2 linked regions of the Minwuia thermotolerans genome follow. The protein of the gene in region 2 interacts with the protein of the main gene of each other region in a pairwise test. Links are inferred from orthologs where the notes say so. Each region holds a gene or a part of one and is shown on either strand. Other genes may lie near its edges.

Evidence for each region.
Region 1: the proteins of gyrB (region 2) and gyrA interact in binary tests that used the Escherichia coli proteins (3 or more experiments, as listed by UniProt). The link is inferred for Minwuia thermotolerans from one-to-one orthologs.

Annotation. Positions count from the first base shown.
Region 1 is NZ_PIGG01000031.1:8,648-17,288, reverse strand. What follows is about bases 5,357-8,641. They hold gyrA (DNA gyrase subunit A), read left to right. Parts: upstream 5,357-5,684; coding sequence 5,685-8,441; downstream 8,442-8,641. Other genes in these bases: coaD (pantetheine-phosphate adenylyltransferase), read left to right, coding at 8,474-8,641; CWC60_RS07990 (division plane positioning ATPase MipZ), read left to right, coding at 5,357-5,512. In the rest of the region: CWC60_RS08015 (SLC13 family permease), read left to right, coding at 1-948; CWC60_RS08010 (DUF1489 family protein), read left to right, coding at 941-1,363; CWC60_RS08005 (Glu/Leu/Phe/Val dehydrogenase dimerization domain-containing protein), read right to left, coding at 1,360-2,418; CWC60_RS08000 (alpha/beta fold hydrolase), read right to left, coding at 2,648-3,508; CWC60_RS07995 (DUF3179 domain-containing protein), read left to right, coding at 3,665-4,645; more of CWC60_RS07990, read left to right, coding at 4,700-5,356. UniProt on the Escherichia coli protein: A type II topoisomerase that negatively supercoils closed circular double-stranded (ds) DNA in an ATP-dependent manner to maintain chromosomes in an underwound state.
Region 2 is NZ_PIGG01000014.1:136,641-145,087, reverse strand. The notes cover bases 2,608-5,698. They hold gyrB (DNA topoisomerase (ATP-hydrolyzing) subunit B), read right to left. Parts: upstream 5,321-5,698; coding sequence 2,894-5,320; downstream 2,608-2,893. Other genes in these bases: recF (DNA replication/repair protein RecF), read right to left, coding at 5,331-5,698; CWC60_RS03005 (transglycosylase domain-containing protein), read right to left, coding at 2,608-2,792. In the rest of the region: CWC60_RS03010 (alpha/beta hydrolase), read left to right, coding at 1-795; more of CWC60_RS03005, read right to left, coding at 843-2,607; more of recF, read right to left, coding at 5,699-6,485; dnaN (DNA polymerase III subunit beta), read right to left, coding at 6,496-7,608; chromosomal replication initiator protein DnaA, read right to left, coding at 7,758-8,447. UniProt on the Escherichia coli protein: DNA gyrase negatively supercoils closed circular double-stranded DNA in an ATP-dependent manner to maintain chromosomes in an underwound state.

The sequences.
Region 1 (8,641 bases), on a different replicon or contig from region 2:
CTGATTCCGGTCGCCGTCAGTCTGGCAGCCGCCTTCGGGTTCACGCCGGGCAGCCGGGGCGGCAACGGAATTGCCATCGCCGCGGCGCTCGGCGCGGTCATACCCGGCTTCGGCATCCTGCCTGCCAACGTGCCGAACCTCGTGCTCGCCGGTGCGGCCGATACGATCCACGGTCTGAAGCTGAACTATGGCGAGTTCCTGCTGCTGCATTTCCCGGTGCTCGGGCTCTGCAAGGCGATCGCCATCGTGGTCGTCGTGCGGGCGCTGTTCCCCGACCGCATGCCGGCCGATCCGGCGGCGGACGCGGAACTCGGACCCGCCAGCCGCGAGGAATGGCGGCTCGCGCTGATCCTTGCCGGGGCGCTGGCGCTCTGGGCGACGGACTTCGCCCATGGCGTCTCGCCGGCCTGGGTGGCGCTGGGCGGCGGCGTGCTGTGCCTGCTGCCGCGAATCGGCATGATCCCCACCGAGAAGCTGGGGGAGGCCGTGCAGATCCGACCGCTTATCTACATCGCCGGCGTTCTCTCGCTGGGCGCGGTCGTGACCTCCACGGGCTTCGCCGACCGGATGGCCGCCGCCTTCCTCACGGTGGCCGGCCTGACCCCTGGCGCGGGCGCGGCGAACATCGCCACGCTGACCGGCGCGCAGATACTCACCAGCTTCCTGGGCACGGCGCCGACCGTGCCGGCGGTCTGGACGCCACTGGCCGACGAACTGGCCGGCGCCACGGGGCTGCCGGTCCGGACCGTGCTGATGACCCAGGTGCTGGCCTATTCGACCGTCATCCTGCCCTACCAGGTGCCGCCGGTCGTGGTGGCGCTGCAGCTCGCCGGCGTGCCGATGGCGAAGGCCGTACGCGCGGTGCTGGCGCTGGCGGCGGTGACGCTGCTGGTGCTGCTGCCGCTGGACCTGCTGTGGTGGGAAGTGCTGGGATTGCCGGATGGCTGAGCCGGTCGTGCATCTGCTGAAACTCTGCGTCGGCGTCGAGAGCGTGGAACAGCTCGAGGTCTTTCAGAAGGCGCGGCTGGCGCGCGGCGAGACACTGCGCCACCTCACCCGGAACCGGCCGCGGCGCGACGCGGAGGTGCTGGCAGGCGGCTCCATCTACTGGATCATCGCGGGCGCCATCCGGGTACGGCAGCGTATTGTCGGACTGGAGAGGGTCGAGACGGACGAGGGCGCGAAGTGCGGCCTCGTCTTCGATCCGCAACTGATCCGCACGGAGCCATGGGCGCGGCGACCGCATCAGGGCTGGCGCTATCTGGAGGCGAAGGACGCGCCACCCGACCTCGCCGCCGGTTCCGGGGCCGACGATCTGCCGCCCGAACTCAGGGCGAAGCTGCGGGAAATCGGAGTCGGCTAGGCCGCCAGGAGGCGTGCCTTTTCGCGCGCTTTCGAGATGATCTCGCGCGCCATGCGGTCGGCCATGCGGTGCGTGGCGACGTCCTCGGCCTCGGCCCGGGCGAACAGATCGGCCAGGGTGTCGCCGATGGTCGCGACATGACGCATGGCGGTCTCCCGGTCGTAGTCCGGGCCTTCATGGGTGATGTTGATGACCCCGCCGGCGTTGATGACATAGTCCGGCGCGTAGAGCACGCCGCGCTCGGCCAGCATGTCGCCGTGGCGGTCCTCGGCGAGCTGGTTGTTGGCGGAGCCGGCCACGATTCTGGCCTTCAGCACCGGAATGGTCCGGTCGTTGAGGCCGGCGCCCAGGGCGCATGGTGCGAAGACATCCGCCTCCACGGCATGGATGCGGTCCGCGGCAACGGCCTCGGCGCCGAACGCCTTCGTGGCGCGTTCGCAGACCCCGTCGCGGATGTCGGCGACGAGCAGCTTCGCGCCCGCCTCGTGCAGCTGACGGCAGAGATCCCAGCCGACATGGCCGAGACCCTGCACCGCGACCCGCACGCCGGCGAGGCTGTCATTCCCGCGGCAATGCTTCAGCGCGGCGCGGATGCCGACGAAGACGCCATGGGCCGTTGCCGGGGAGGGATCGCCCGACAGGCCGGCAAGACCCGCGACATGGCGCGTGGTCTCGCGGACATGGGCCATGTCGTCCGGTGACGTGCCCACGTCCTCGGCGATGATGTAGCTGCCGCCCAGCTTCTCGACGAAACGGCCCATCGCCCGGAACAATCCGGGCGAACGCAGCTTCGCCGGATCGCCGATGATCACCGACTTGCCGCCGCCGCGGCCGGTGCCCGCCAGGGCCGCCTTGTAGGTCATGCCGCGGGAAAGGCGCAGAACGTCCGCCACGGCCTCGTCTTCGCTGGCGTAGGGCCAGAAACGGCAACCGCCCAGACCCGCGCCGAGCGTGGTGTCGTGGACCGCAATGATCGCGTTCAGCCCCGTTTCCGCATCCCGGCAGAAGACCACTTCCTCATGGTCGTCAAAGTGTTCCGAACCGAAGACCGACATGGTGACCTCGCGTAAGATCGCTGGTTTCTGGTTCCCGAATTCAGCACAACAGGGTTAATTTTCAACTCACGCGACGGAGAGTCCCAAACAAAGCACGAATGCTTTCGCGTCCGGCGCCAAATGGACCCGGCGGTTACTTGCAGCGGTCGCCGTGCGAAATCTTGTTGCGCAGATGTCGCGCTGCCGCATGGCGGAAATTCGCCGGTTTCGTCACGCGTGGATGGTCCGATTACACGCCGGGAGAATCTTCGAGCGTCTGCAGCAGCCACTTGTTCGCCGTTCCGGACGCTTCGTAGAACAGCCAATGCCCGGCGCCCGGCACCACCTGGAAATCCATGTCCGGGTCGAAGCGGCGCAGCGCCGCCATCTGTCCGGCAAGGCGTTCCGGATCGGAGAAGGCGTCCGCGCCGCCCCAGATGCCCGACAGGCGCGCCCGGACCCGGGGCAGGGCGTCCAGCAGCGCCGTCGTGTCGGGGATCTTGCCGCAGCGGACGCGGGCGGCGGCGATGTTCTCACGCTGGATGCGGACCGCCAGATCGTCCACGCACGCGGGGTCGGCGATCATCAGCCGGCCCAGATTGTGGCGGTGGACGGCGTCGATCTCGGCTTCCGACATGCCTTCGCGCACACCCTTCAGATCGACGCCGGGCGACGGTCCGCTCCGCATGCCGAAGCCGCCCGGTCCGCTGAGAAGCAGCCGGCCGACACGGGCGCCCAGCATCGCCGCCAGATGCCCGGCGACGATGCCGCCATAGGAGAAGCCGACGATATCCAGTTCGGCGTCCGGCCCGAGCAGTTCATCGACGCCCGCCGCCAGCGGCGGCGCCAGGCGGTCCGGCAGATGCGGTTCGGGCGGCGTGTCCGAGCGTCCGTAGCCCGGCATGTCGGCGGCCAGAACGCGGAACCGTGCCGAAAGCGCCTCGATGTTGTGGACGAAATGCGTCCACGATCCGAAATCGCCGTGCAGCAGGACCACGGGACGGCCCTCGCCGAAGCACCGCCAGGCCGTCCGCAGGCCCCGCCATTCGGTCTCCCGATAGTCGGCGGCGGCCTCCAGCCGCTCGACCATATTCCTTGCCGTCTCGTCCATTGTTCTCCTCCCCAGGAACGCTCTCGAGTCCTAGGCCAATGGGCGCCGGTCCGCCAATCCGATTCCTGAGCCGGTCACGGAAACCGTCACGGCCTTGTGTGTCGCCGGTGTTCCGCGCCTCTCGCTAGCATCGCCCGACGCACAGGGGAGGCACGCATGCGCTGGATCATCGCCGTCCTGCTGATGGCCGGGTCGTTCGCCCAGGCGGCGGCCCAGACGGACGAGCAGTACATCCGCTACTGGCAGTCCGAATGGCCCGACACCGACTTCTCGAAACGGTCGGTCGATTTCGACGAGATCAAGTCGGGCGGTCCCTCGAAGGACGGCATTCCACCGATCGACGAACCGGAATTCCGCCCGGTCGGAGAGATCGAGGGGCTGGAGGACGCGCAGCCCGTGATGGGCCTGATCGTCGACGGCGAGGCGAAAGCCTATCCTCTCTCGGTCCTGATGTGGCATGAGATCGTCAATGACGAGATCGCCGGCGTCCCCGTCGCCGTGACCTTCTGCCCGCTGTGCAACGCCGCCATCGTCTTCGACCGGCGGCTGGGCGAGCGGGTGCTGGATTTCGGCACCACAGGCAAGTTGCGCAATTCCGACCTTGTGATGTGGGACCGCCAGACCGAAAGCTGGTGGCAGCAGTTCCTGGGGGAGGCGATCGTCGGCGAACTGACCGGCGCGCGGCTGGAGGTCATCCCCTCGCGGGTCGAATCCTTCGCCCGCTTCCGCGAACGCGCGCCCGGCGGCCAGGTCCTGGTGCCCGGCGGCCGCTACCGCCGGAACTATGGCCAGAACCCGTATGTCGGCTACGACACGCTGGGCCAGCCCTGGTTCTGGCAGGGCGAGATGCCCGACGGCGTACCGCCGCTCATGCGGGTCGTGTCCCTGGGGGAACGCGGGGCCTGGACGCTGGAACTGGTGCGGACGAAGGGCGAGGTGCGGCTGGACGACGGCACGGTCATCCGCTGGACGCCGGGGCAGTTCTCCGCCCTCGACGCCAATGTCATCGCCGAAAGCCGCGACGTGGGCAATGTGACGGTCATCCGGGACGGCGCCGACGTCGCCCATGGCGTCGATTTCGCGTTCGCCTATCACGCCTTTTATCCGGACGCGCCGATCCGTCATCTGGCGGATTGAAGCCCGGACGCATAGAAGGAGAGGGTGTCGTTTCTGGAGGGATTCGCGTCACCCATGTCCGCATCCGCACATGCCATCGTCGTCGGCAACGAGAAGGGCGGTACTGGCAAGTCCACCACCGCCATGCACATCATCGTTTCCCTGCTCAAGGCCGGCCACACCGTCGGCGCGGTCGATCTCGATGCGCGGCAGGGCACGCTCAGCCGTTATTTCGCCAACCGCCGGGGCACGGCCGCACGGCTCGCGCTCGACCTGGAAATGCCGCGCTTCGAGGTCGTGGAGAGCACGGATGACGGTGCGGCCGACCGGGAGCGGTTGCTCGGCGTGCTGGGCGAACTGGCCCCGGCCAGCGACTACGTGGTCATCGACTGCCCCGGCCATGACACGCCGCTCAGCCGCCTGGCCCACAATTTCGCCGACACGCTGGTCACCCCGCTGAACGACAGTTTCGTCGACCTCGACAACCTGGCCGACGTCGACCCGCAGAGCTTCGAGATCCGCCGGCCCAGCCGCTACGCCGAGACGGTCTGGGAGGAGCGCAAGCGCCGCATGCTGCGCGACCGCGGTTCCGTCGACTGGGTGGTGCTGCGCAACCGGCTGAGCCAGCTCGACGCCCGCAACAAGCGCCGTGTGGGTGACGTGCTCGACCGCCTGGCCAGCCGCGTCGGCTATCGCGTCGCGCCCGGCCTGTCGGAGCGGGTGATCTACCGGGAACTCTTCCTGGACGGACTCACCTTGCTGGACGTCATGGAGAGCGATTCCGGCGTCGACGTGACCATGTCCCACGTCGCGGCCAGACAGGAGTTGCGGGCGCTGATGGACGCCCTTCAGCTTCCTGGCGGGACACGCGCGGTGGACGCCGCCTGAAAGCGGCAAATTTGCCCCGCACGGCTTGCCCCGCGCGCTCATTCGGGCTATGTAAAGAAAGTATCTATCTAACTGATTCCCTGACGTTTCGTGATGGTCACGATGACGTTGCGGCAGGCGCCGGAAAGGCGTCTCCCGCGCATGATCCGGACAGGGACGGAGACGCATCCAATTGGCCGATAACGACGAGACCCCACCGGCTCCGCCGGAGCCGCCGACCGACATTTCTCCGATCTCCATCGAAGACGAGATGCGCCAGTCCTATCTGGACTACGCCATGAGCGTGATCGTCAGCCGCGCGCTGCCCGACGTGCGCGACGGACTGAAGCCGGTGCACCGGCGCATCCTGTTCTCGATGAACGAGAACGGCTACACCTCCGACAAGCCGTACCGGAAGTCGGCCCGCGTCGTCGGCGACGTCATGGGCAAGTACCATCCGCACGGCGACAGCGCGATCTACGACGCCATGGTCCGCATGGCGCAGGACTTCTCCATGCGTCTGCCGCTGCTGGACGGGCAGGGCAATTTCGGCTCCATGGACAACGATCCGCCGGCGGCCATGCGCTACACCGAGATCCGCCTCGACAAGGCGGGCGAGGCGATGCTGGAGGACATCGACCTCGACACGGTGGACTTCACCGAGAACTACGACAACACCACCGAGGAACCGTCCGTCCTGCCGGCGCGTATCCCGAACCTGCTGGTCAACGGGGCCGGCGGCATCGCCGTCGGCATGGCCACCAACATCCCGCCGCACAACCTGGGCGAAGTCATCGACGCCTGTCTGGCGCTGGCGGAGAACCCGGCGCTGACCGCCGAGGACCTGCTGCAGTACGTCCAGGGCCCCGATTTTCCGACCGGCGGCATCATTCTCGGCCGGGCCGGCCTCCGCGCCGCCCTGCTGACGGGCAAGGGCTCCGTCATCGTGCGCGGCAAGGTCGAAATCGAGGAGATCCGCAAGGACCGCTACGCCATCGTCGCCACGGAGATCCCCTATCAGGTCAACAAGGCGGCCATGCTGATCCGCATTTCCGAGGCGGTGAAGGCCAAACGTATCGAGGGCATCGCGGAACTGCGCGACGAATCCGACCGCGACGGCGTGCGCGTGGTGGTCGAGCTGAAACGCGACGCGACGCCCGAAGTGGTGCTCAATCAGCTCTACCGCTTCTCCCCGCTGCAATCGAGCTTCGCCGTCAACAGCCTGGCGCTGCGGGGCGGACGGCCCGAGGTGATGAACCTGCGCGACATGATCGACGCATTCGTCCAGTTCCGTCAGCAAGTCATAACCCGGCGGACGCGTCATCTGCTGGGCAAGGCCCGCGACCGCGCTCACGTGCTGGTGGGCCTGGCCATCGCGGTCGCCAATATCGACGAGATGATCCGCATCATCCGCGCCGCGCCCGATCCGGCGACTGCCCGGGCGGAGATCATGGGCAGGGACTGGCCGGCCGAGGACGTGCGCGCCCTGGTCGAACTGATCGACGACCCGACCCACAAGGTGGTCGAGGGCCGCTACCGTCTTTCCGAAGGCCAGGCGCGCGCCATCCTGGACCTGCGCCTGCATCGCCTCACCGCACTGGGCAAGGACGAGATCGGCAGCGAACTGGAAGGTCTGGGCGAGAAGATCGCCGACTATCTCGACATCCTGTCCAGCCGGCCGAGGCTGATGGATATCCTGCGCGCCGAGCTGCTCGAAACCCGCGAACGGTTCGCCAACGACCGGCGCACGGCGATCGAGGATCTGGAATTCGAGCAGGACGACGAAGCGCTCATCCAGCGCGAGGACATGGTCGTCACCGTCAGCCACAAGGGCTACATCAAGCGCGTGCCGCTCTCCACCTACCGGGTGCAGCGGCGCGGCGGCAAGGGCCGTGCGGGCATGTCGACGCGCGACGAGGATTTCGTCGCCAAGGTCTACGTGGTCAACACCCACACGCCGGTGCTGTTCTTCTCGTCGGCCGGCAAGGTCTACAAGATGAAGGCCTACCGCATCCCCATGGCTCAGCCCAATGCGCGGGGCCGGGCGATGCAGAACCTGCTGCCGCTGGAGCAGGGCGAGGTGATCCAGACGCTGCTGCCGCTGCCCGAGGAAGAGGAAAGCTGGGAGAACTACCAGCTGATGTTCGCCACGCGCTCGGGCAATGTCCGGCGCAACCTGCTGTCCGACTTCGCCAACGTGATGTCGAACGGCAAGATCGCGATGAAGCTCGATCCGGGCGACTACATCGTCAACGTGCGGCTCTGCACCGAGGACGAGGACGTCCTGGTGGCGATGGCCGGCGGCAAGTGCATTCGTTTCCGCGTCGGCGACGTCCGCGTCTTCAAGGGCCGCGACTCCACCGGCGTGCGCGGCGTGCGGCTGGCCCGGGGCGACCGGGTGATCTCCATGAGCATCCTGCGGCACGTCGACACCAGCACACCGGAGGCCAGGGCCTATCTGAAACACGCCAATATGCTCAGACGCGGTCAGAACATCGAGCCGGAAGCACCTGATCTGCCAGTGGAAAGCGATGAGGAAGAAGTCTCGCTGGATTCCGGGCGTCTGGCCGAGCTCGGCGCCGCCGAGCAGTTCATCGTCTCGATCACCGAGAACGGTTACGGCAAACGCAGCTCCGCCTACGAGTACCGTGTCACCAATCGGGGCGGGCAGGGCATTGTCAACATCGTCACGGGCGAGCGCAATGGCGAGGTGGTGACCTCCGGACCGGTCGAGGACAGCGATCAGCTCATGCTGGTGACCAATGGCGGCAAGCTGATCCGTATCCGGGTTGACGAAATCAGGATCGCCGGGCGGAATACCCAGGGCGTGACGCTGCTCGACGTCGGCGAGGGGGAACGCGTCGTTTCTGTCACCCGCCTGTCGGACGAGGATGCCGACGGCGACAACGAGGATGAGGACGGCGATGCAGAAGGCGGGGAGGACGCCTGATCGCCGGCGCTCTTGGGGAGGGGCAAACCAGCATGAACCGTGAAATCGTCGGGCTCTATCCCGGCACATTCGATCCGATACATCTCGGCCATTTCGACATCATCCGGCGCGCCGCGCGGCTGATGGACCGGCTGGTAATCGGCGTCGCCATCAACGCCGGCAAGGGACCGCTCTTCACGCTGGAGGAGCGTGTCGAGATG
Region 2 (8,447 bases):
GCGGCGGCCGGCGCGCCGGTCGTCGTCATGAGCCACGGGCTCTCGGCGATCCGGCGCATGAACCTGGACGACGTGGCGCGTGTGTTCCAGCAGGCGGGGCTGGCCGTGCTCTGCTACGACCATCGCTGTTTCGGGGACTCGGGCGGCGAGCCCGCCTGCGAGGCCGATCCCTGGGCGCAGGTCCGCGACATGCGCGACGCCATCAGTTTCGCCCGGACGCTGGACGGCATCGATCCCGAGCGTCTGGGCATCTGGGGCACCAGCTATTCGGGCGGGCACGTGCTGACCGTCGGCGCCCTCGACCGGCGGGTGAAGTGCGTCGTCTCCCAGGTTCCCTTCACCCACGGCGCACGCACCTTCGAGGCCTGGGTGCCGGAGAAGGCGCGGGCCCGCACGCTGGAACGGATGACGAAGGACCGCGAGGCGCGTTACGCCGGGAGCGCCCCTGAAACCGTTCCCGCCGCCATGGAGGGCTCTGAAACCGAGGAATGGGCGAAGGCCTCGGACAAGGAAGGCAGGTATCCCAACAAGCTGACGCTTCGCAGCCTGGAGATGATCCGGGAATACGAGCCGCACCAGTTCGCCGCCCGTGTCGCACCGACGCCGCTGATGATGATCGTCGCCGCCCGCGACACCCAGACGCCGGTCGAAGGGCAGATCGAGACCTACGAACTGGCCGGCGAGCCGAAGAAGCTCGTCCGGCTCGACTGCCGCCATTACGACCCCTATCTCAGCCATATCGATCAGGCCGCCGGCGCCGCCCGCGACTGGTTCGTCGAGCATCTGCGGCCCTGAGCCGACGGCGCGCCTGCTGAACCGCGCGGAACGGGGGCGTTGAACGCTCAGGGGGACGACTGGACCTCGTAGTCGGCCCCCGGATAGCTTTCCTCCCGGTTTCCCGTGTTGCCGCTGCCGCGCTCCCTGCCGCCGGCGCGGCCATCCAGGAAGTCCCGTATGCGGCCCCAGAGACCGCCGGCCTCGTCGTCCGCGCGCGCCGGCGGGTCGACCGTGTCCCGCAGCGTCGCCAGTACGCCCGGCGCTTCGGGCAGGGGCCGGGCCGGCATGCCCCGGTGGGCGGCCAGCATGACGTCGCGCCAGATCCTGGCCGGCAGGCCGCTGCCCGTGACGCTCTGCATGGGCGCGTTGTTGTCGTTGCCGACCCAGACGGCGGCGGTCATGTCGGCGGTGATGCCGACGAACCAGGCGTCGCGGTTGTCCTGGGTGGTGCCCGTCTTGCCGCCTGCCGGCCGGTCGATCCTGGCGCCCTGGCCGCTGCCATAGGTCATCACCGCCTGCAGCATCGCCGCCATCCGGGCCGCGTCCCGTGCCGCCAGCACACGACCCGGGCCGCCGCCCCTGCGCCGCATCAGCACCTGGCCGTTCTCGTCCTCGATGCGGAGCACGATGTGCGGCAGCACGCCCTGGCCGCCATTGCCGATCGGCGCATAGGCGGCGGCGAGTTCCAGCACGTTGACCTCCGCCGTGCCCAGGACGACCGAAGGATGGTCCGGGATGTCGGAGTTGATGCCGAGCCGATGGGCCATCTCGATGCCCTTGTCGCGTCCGATGGACTCCGACAGGCGCACCGAGGCGGTATTCGCCGAACGCGCCAGCGCCTCGGTCAGCGTCACGCGGCCGAGATACCTGTCGCCGTAGTTCTGCGGCCGCCAGTCGCCGACGGCGACGGGTGAATCCTCGATGACGTCGTTCGGCGACCAGCCGTTCTCCAGCGCCGCCAGATAGACGAAGGGCTTGAAGGCCGAACCGGGCTGCCGCCGCGCACGGACGGCGCGGTTGTACTGGCTGCGGCCATAGTCCTTGCCGCCCACCATGGCGCGGACGGCGCCGTCCTGGTCGAGCACGACCACCGCGCCCTGGCCGGCCTTGCGTTTCTGCCCCTCGCCGCCGAGGTGCCGCGCCAGCGCGTCTGCCGCCGCCGACTGGATGCGCCGGTCGATGGTGGTCCAGACCTTGATGTCGCCCGACCAGTCGCCGGCCAGCAGGGCGACCTGTTCGCGCGCCCAGTCGGTCGCGTATTGCAGGTTGTCCTGGCGCGGCCGGGCCACCGGGACGGGCGGGGACTGGAGCACGGCCTTCGCCTCTTCCTCAGACAGCCGTCCGGCGTCGACCATGGATTCCACGACCAGGCGCATGCGCTCGGCGGACCCGCTGGGGTTGCGGGTCGGGTCATAGCGGCTTGGCGCCTTCAGCAGACCGGCGATCAGCGCCGACTCGCGCAGCGTCAGCCGGGCTGCCGGCTTGGCGAAATAGCGCTGCGCCGCCGCCTCGACGCCATAGGTGCCGGCGCCCAGATAGACCCGGTTGAGATAGAGTTCCAGGATGCGGTCCTTGCTGAAGCGCGCCTCCAGCAGCAGCGCCAGCACCGCCTCCTGCGCCTTGCGCTTCAGGGTCCGGTCGGACTCGAGATAGAGGTTCTTGGCGAGCTGCTGGGTGATCGTGCTGCCGCCCTGGACGACGCGCCCCGAGGTGACGTTGGTCCACAGCGCCCGGGCGATGCCCAGCGGGTCGAGACCGAAATGGCTGTGGAAGCGCCTGTCCTCGATGGCGATGACGGCGTCTATCAGGTGTTCCGGCAGGCGTTCCAGCGGCACCGCGCGGCTGCCGGGCGCGCCGTACACGGCCAGTTCCCCGCCGTCGCGGTCGAGCACGGCGACAGTGCCGCCGGTGATGGGCTCCTTCGGCGCGGGGAGGTCGTGCAGCAGCAGGACGAGCAGCACCGCCAGGGCGCCAACGCCTGCCAGGCCGCCCCACTTCAGGATCCAGCGAAACATGCGCGCTTCATTTCACATCCGCCGTGGCGTGGGTGTGGCAAATGCCCGGCCTGGCCGGAACCGGGCGCTGCGCTGCCGCCTCAATTTCGCTCGGACCCCGCTCAGACGTCCAGATTGACCACCGAGAGCGCGTTTTCGCGGATGAAGTCGCGGCGCGGTTCGACCACATCGCCCATCAGGGTGGAGAAGACCTGATCGGCATCTTCCAGATGGTCGACCCTGACCTGCAGCAGCGTGCGCGCATTGGGATCCAGGGTCGTTTCCCACAGCTGGTCCGGGTTCATCTCGCCAAGGCCCTTGTAGCGCTGCACGGTAAGGCCGCGCCGGCCGGCATCCAGCACTGCGGCCAGCAGGGTGACCGGGCCATAGATGGCGTGTTCCCTGTCCTTGATCATCAGCGTGCCCGGCCGTTCGTAGAGCGCCTGCATCTCCGCGGTCATCTCGTCGAGGCGCTTCGCCTCGCCGCTTTCGATCAGCCGCCGGTCCAGGACATAGGCTTCGCGGACGCCGCGTACCTCACGTTCGAAGATCAGGCTGCCGTCCCCGGCCCGGCGCGCTTCCCAGCCACGCTCATAGTCGGGGAACAGCACATCCAGCCGCTTTGCCACGGAGGCCGCGATCTCCGTCATCCTGTCGGGATCGCCGAAGACCGCAGGGGAAAGACCGCCGGCGATGGCGAGCTGCTCGACCACCCAGTCGGGATACTTCTTGCCGATGGAGTCCAGCAGCCGCCGCACGCGCCGCGCCCGGCCCACCAGTTCGTGCAGTTCGCCGCCGCCGTGCTGGACGCCGTTGAAATCGACGAAGGTCGCTTCGGCCAGGCCATTCTCGATCAGGTAGTCCTCGTACTGGCGCTGATCCTTGCGATAGACCGACGACTTGCCCTTGGTGATCTTGTAGAGCGGCGGCTGAGCGATGAAGAGGTGTCCCCGTTCCAGCAGCTCCGGCATCTGACGGTAGAAGAAGGTCAGCAGCAGCGTGCGGATGTGGGCGCCGTCGACGTCGGCGTCGGTCATGATGATGATCTTGTTGTAGCGCAGCTTCGCGATGTCGAAGTCCTCGCGGCCGATGCCGGTGCCCATGGCCGTGATCAGGGCGGTGATCTCCGTCGAACCCAGCATCTTGTCGAAGCGGGCGCGCTCCACGTTCAGGATCTTGCCGCGCAGGGGCAGCACCGCCTGGGTGCGGCGGTCGCGAGCCTGCTTGGCGGAACCGCCCGCCGAGTCGCCCTCCACCAGGTAGAGCTCGCTTTCCTGCGGATCCCGCGACTGGCAGTCCGCCAGCTTGCCGGGCAGGCCGCCCAGGTCGAGGGTGGACTTGCGCCGGGTCAGTTCGCGGGCCTTGCGCGCGGCTTCGCGCGCCGCCGCGGCCTCGACGATCTTCTGCACCACGGCGCGGGCCTCGGTCGGGTTCTCCTCGAACCACAGGTTCAGGCCATCGCCGACCAGGTTCTCCACCGGCTGGCGAACCTCCGATGAAACCAGCTTCTCCTTGGTCTGGCTGGAGAATTTCGGGTCCGGCGCCTTGACCGACAGGACGCAGGTCAGTCCCTCGCGGGCGTCGTCGCCGGTGATCGAGACCTTCTCCTTGCGGGCGATGCCGCTGTTGGCGGCGAAGGTGTTGACGCAGCGGGTGAGCGCCGCGCGGAAGCCGGCCAGGTGCGTGCCGCCGTCCTTCTGGGGGATGTTGTTGGTGAAGCAGAGGACGTTCTCGTGATAGCCGTCGTTCCACTGCAGCGCCGCCTCGACGGTCACGCCCTCGCGTTCGCCCTTCATCATGATCGGCTTCTTGATCAGCGCCGAGCGGTTGCGGTCGAGATAGTTGACGAATGCCTCGGTGCCGCCCTCGTAGTAGAGCTCCTCCCGCCGCGTCTCGACGTGGCGGCGGTCTTCCAGAAGGATGCGCACGCCCGAATTGAGAAAGGCCAGCTCGCGCAGGCGATGCTCCAGGATGCCGAAGTCGAACTCGATCTCCTTGAAGGTGTCCAGGCTGGGCAGGAAGCGGACCATGGTGCCGGAACGGCCTTCGTACTCGCCGATCACCTCCAGGTCGCCCTGGGGCTCGCCGTGCACGAAGCGCATGTAGTGGATGCGCCCGTTGCGGCGGATGGTCAGTTCCAGCCATTCCGACAGCGCATTGACCACCGACACGCCGACCCCGTGCAGGCCGCCGGAGACCTTGTAGGAATTCTGGTCGAACTTACCGCCGGCGTGCAGCTGGGTCATGATCACCTGCGCCGCCGACATGCCCTCGCCTTCATGAAGGTCGACGGGAATGCCACGGCCGTTGTCGGTGACGATGCAGGCGCCGTCGGCGTCCAGAATCACCTCGACGGTATCCGCGTGGCCCGCCAGCGCTTCGTCGATGGCGTTGTCGACGACCTCGAAGACCATATGGTGCAGGCCCGAGCCGTCCTCGGTGTCGCCGATGTACATGCCCGGGCGCTTGCGTACGGCGTCCAGGCCCTTCAGCACCTTGATGGAACTCGCGCCGTATTCCTCGCTGTCGCCGTTGGTCTTGTCGCTCATGTCGGTCCTCTCAGCTCCGCGACGCCGGCGTCAGCGCCGAGTCACGTACTTCGTAGTGCTGCGCCCGTTCGCCCAGCATGTCAAAAAGATGGCCTTCCGTGCCCGTCATCCAAGCCTGGCTGCCCAGAGCAGCAATCTCGTCGTAGAGCGCGGCGCGCCGGTCGGCGTCCAGATGGGCCGCCACTTCGTCCAGCAGCAGGATCGGCGTGACGCCCCGTTCGGCCGCCTGCATGCGCGCGTCCGCCAGGATCAGCGCGATCAGCAGCGCCTTCTGCTCGCCGGTCGAGCATTGTTCGGCCGCGGCGTCCCTGGACAGGTGCCGCACCGCCAGATCGCTGCGATGGGGCCCCAGGCGGGTCATGCCGGCGCGGGCGTCCTCCTCGCGGCCGTCGCGGAGGCCGGCCATGAGACCCTCCTCCACTTCGACCGCCGGGCGACCGTCCAGCGCCGTCTCCAGCCCCTCCAGCGCGATCTCGGCGGCGGGGAAGGGGCCGATGCCGGCGCGCACCGCCCGGGCGGTGCGTTTCGCCCAGGCCAGCCGGGCGGCGGCGATGGCGACGCCGTGCTCGGCCATCTGGGCTTCCAGCGCCCCCAGCCAGCGGTCGTCCCTGTTGCCGTCCTTCAGCAAGCGCAGCCTTTCCCGCATTGTGCGTTCGTAGCGGTTCGCCCGGGCCCCATGGTCCGGGTCGAACCCCAGGATCAGGCGGTCCATGAACCGCCGCCGGACCGCGGCCCCGTCCAGGAACAGCCGGTCCATCTGCGGCGTCAGCCATGTCACCGGGGTGACACCGCTCAACTGCATCGGCCCGACGCTCTCCCCGTCCAGCCGCGCCACCCGTTTCTCCTGCCCCGGATCGCCGGCGATCCCGGTGCCGACGGCGACCGTCTCTCCGTGACGCTCCACCATGGCGGCCACGGCCCAGCGTTCGGCCCCCCGCCGGGTCATTTCCGTCAGCCGTGCGCGGCGCAGGCCGAGGCCCGGTGACAGCATGGAGACGGCCTCCAGCAGATTCGTCTTGCCCGCCCCGTTCGGGCCTGTGAGCACCACCGGCCGGCTATCGGGCTCCATCGTCGCCCGGTCGTAGGATCGGAAATCCGTCACGGTAAGACGCCGCACCGCCGCCGGTTCGGCCCGGTCGGCGGCTTCGGGGGCTGTGGCCGGCATCGCCGCCGGCTCAGACCCGCATCGGCATCAGGACGTAGAGCGCCGAAGCATCCTGCGGATCGCGGATGATGGTGGGCGCCGCGGCGTCGGAAAGCTCGAAAAGCGCGCTCTCGCCGTCGATCTGCGACGCGATCTCCATCAGATAGCGCGAGTTGAAGCCGATCTCCATGGCCGGCGCATCGTAGCTGACGGCGATCTCCTCGGAGGCGCTGCCGGCGTCGGGGCTGTTGGCCGACAGCACCAGCCGCTCGCTGTCCATGGAGAGTTTCACCGCCCGCGATTTCTCGGTCGAGATGGTGGAGACCCGGTCCACCGCGCTGGTGAAGATCTTCGCGTCGACCTCCAGGCGGCGTTCGTTGTTGGACGGGATCACCCGCTCATAGTCGGGGAAGGAGCCATCGATCAGTTTCGACGTCAGCACCGACCGGCCCAGCGCGAAGCGGATCTTGGTCTCGCTGACGGAAATGGCGACGTCCTTGTCGGTGTCGCCCAGCAGCCGGTGGATCTCGGCGATCGCCTTGCGGGGCACGATGACGCCCGGCAGGGCCTCCGCGCCCGCCGGGGCGTCGATCTCGAAGCGCGCCAGCCTGTGACCGTCCGTGGCGACGGCGCGCAGCTTCTTGCCGTCATCGCTGGCGTGCATGTAGACGCCGTTCAGATAGTAGCGGGTTTCCTCGGTGGAAATCGCAAACCGCGTGCGCTCGACCAGGGTGCGCAGTTCCTCGGCCGCCATGTGAAAGCTGTGCGGCAGCTCGTCATCCTCGAACGTCGGGAAGTCCTCGTTCGGCAGGCAGGCCAGCGCGAAGCGGGAACGGCCTGACTGCAGCACCAGGCGGCGGCGTTCCTGATCCAGACTCAGTTCCACGTCCGCGCCGTCAGGCAGCTTGCGCACGATATCGTAGAGCGTGTGCGCCGGCGCCGTCGCGGTGCCGGGCGTGTCGACCCTGGCGTCGTTCTCCTCGACGATGGCAAGCTCCAGGTCGGTGGCGCGAAACCTGACCGCGTCCGAGCCCGCCTCGATCTGCACGTGGCTCAGGATCGGGATGGTATTGCGCCGTTCCACCACGCTCTGCACATGGCCCAGCGTGGACAGGAGAGCGGCGCGTTCAATGGTCAGTTTCATCGGTAATGTCTTGCCAGAACTGGTTCGAACGGGAACCTGACGGCCGGCAGCCGCCAGAGCAGTTCTCTATAGCACGCTGGCGTCACGATTCGCCAACGATTCCATGGATTTTACCGGCCTGCGGCGGGGCCGGTCCGCGGCCTGCCCGCTCAGTTGGAAAGTGCGGCCTCCAGCAGGCGCACGTCCTCGGCCAGGCTGGAGTCGCTCTGGATGAGTTCCTCGATCTTCCGCACCCCGTGCAACACCGTCGTATGATCGCGGTTGCCGAAGCGCCTGCCGATGTCGGGCAGGCTGCGCGTGGTCAGCTTCTTGGAGAGATACATGGCGACCTGGCGCGGCCGGGCGACGGCGCGGGCGCGGCGGCTGGACGACATCTCGGTGATCTTGATGGAGAAGTGCTCGGCCACCTTCTTCTGGATTTCGTCGATGGTGATCTTGCGCGAATTGGCGCGCAGCAGATCGGCCAGGACGTCGCGGGCGAGGTCCAGCGTGATTTCCCGGCCCATCAGCTCGTGATGGGCGATGACCCGCTTCAGTGCGCCTTCCAGTTCCCGCACGTTGGAGGTGATCCTGTGCGCCAGGAACTGCAGCACATCCTCGGGAACATGGACGTCGGCGTTCATCGCCAGTTTCTGCTCCAGGATGCCGACGCGGAGCTCGAAGTCGGTGGGGTGGATATCGGCCACCAGTCCCCAGCCCAGCCGGGAGCGCACGCGCTCCTCCATGCCGTCCAGGTCGGAGGGCGAACGGTCGGCGGAGATCACGACCTGGTGCTTGCGGTCCACCAGCTCGTTGAAGGTGTGAAAGAATTCCTCCTGGGTGGAGTTCTTGTCGGTGAA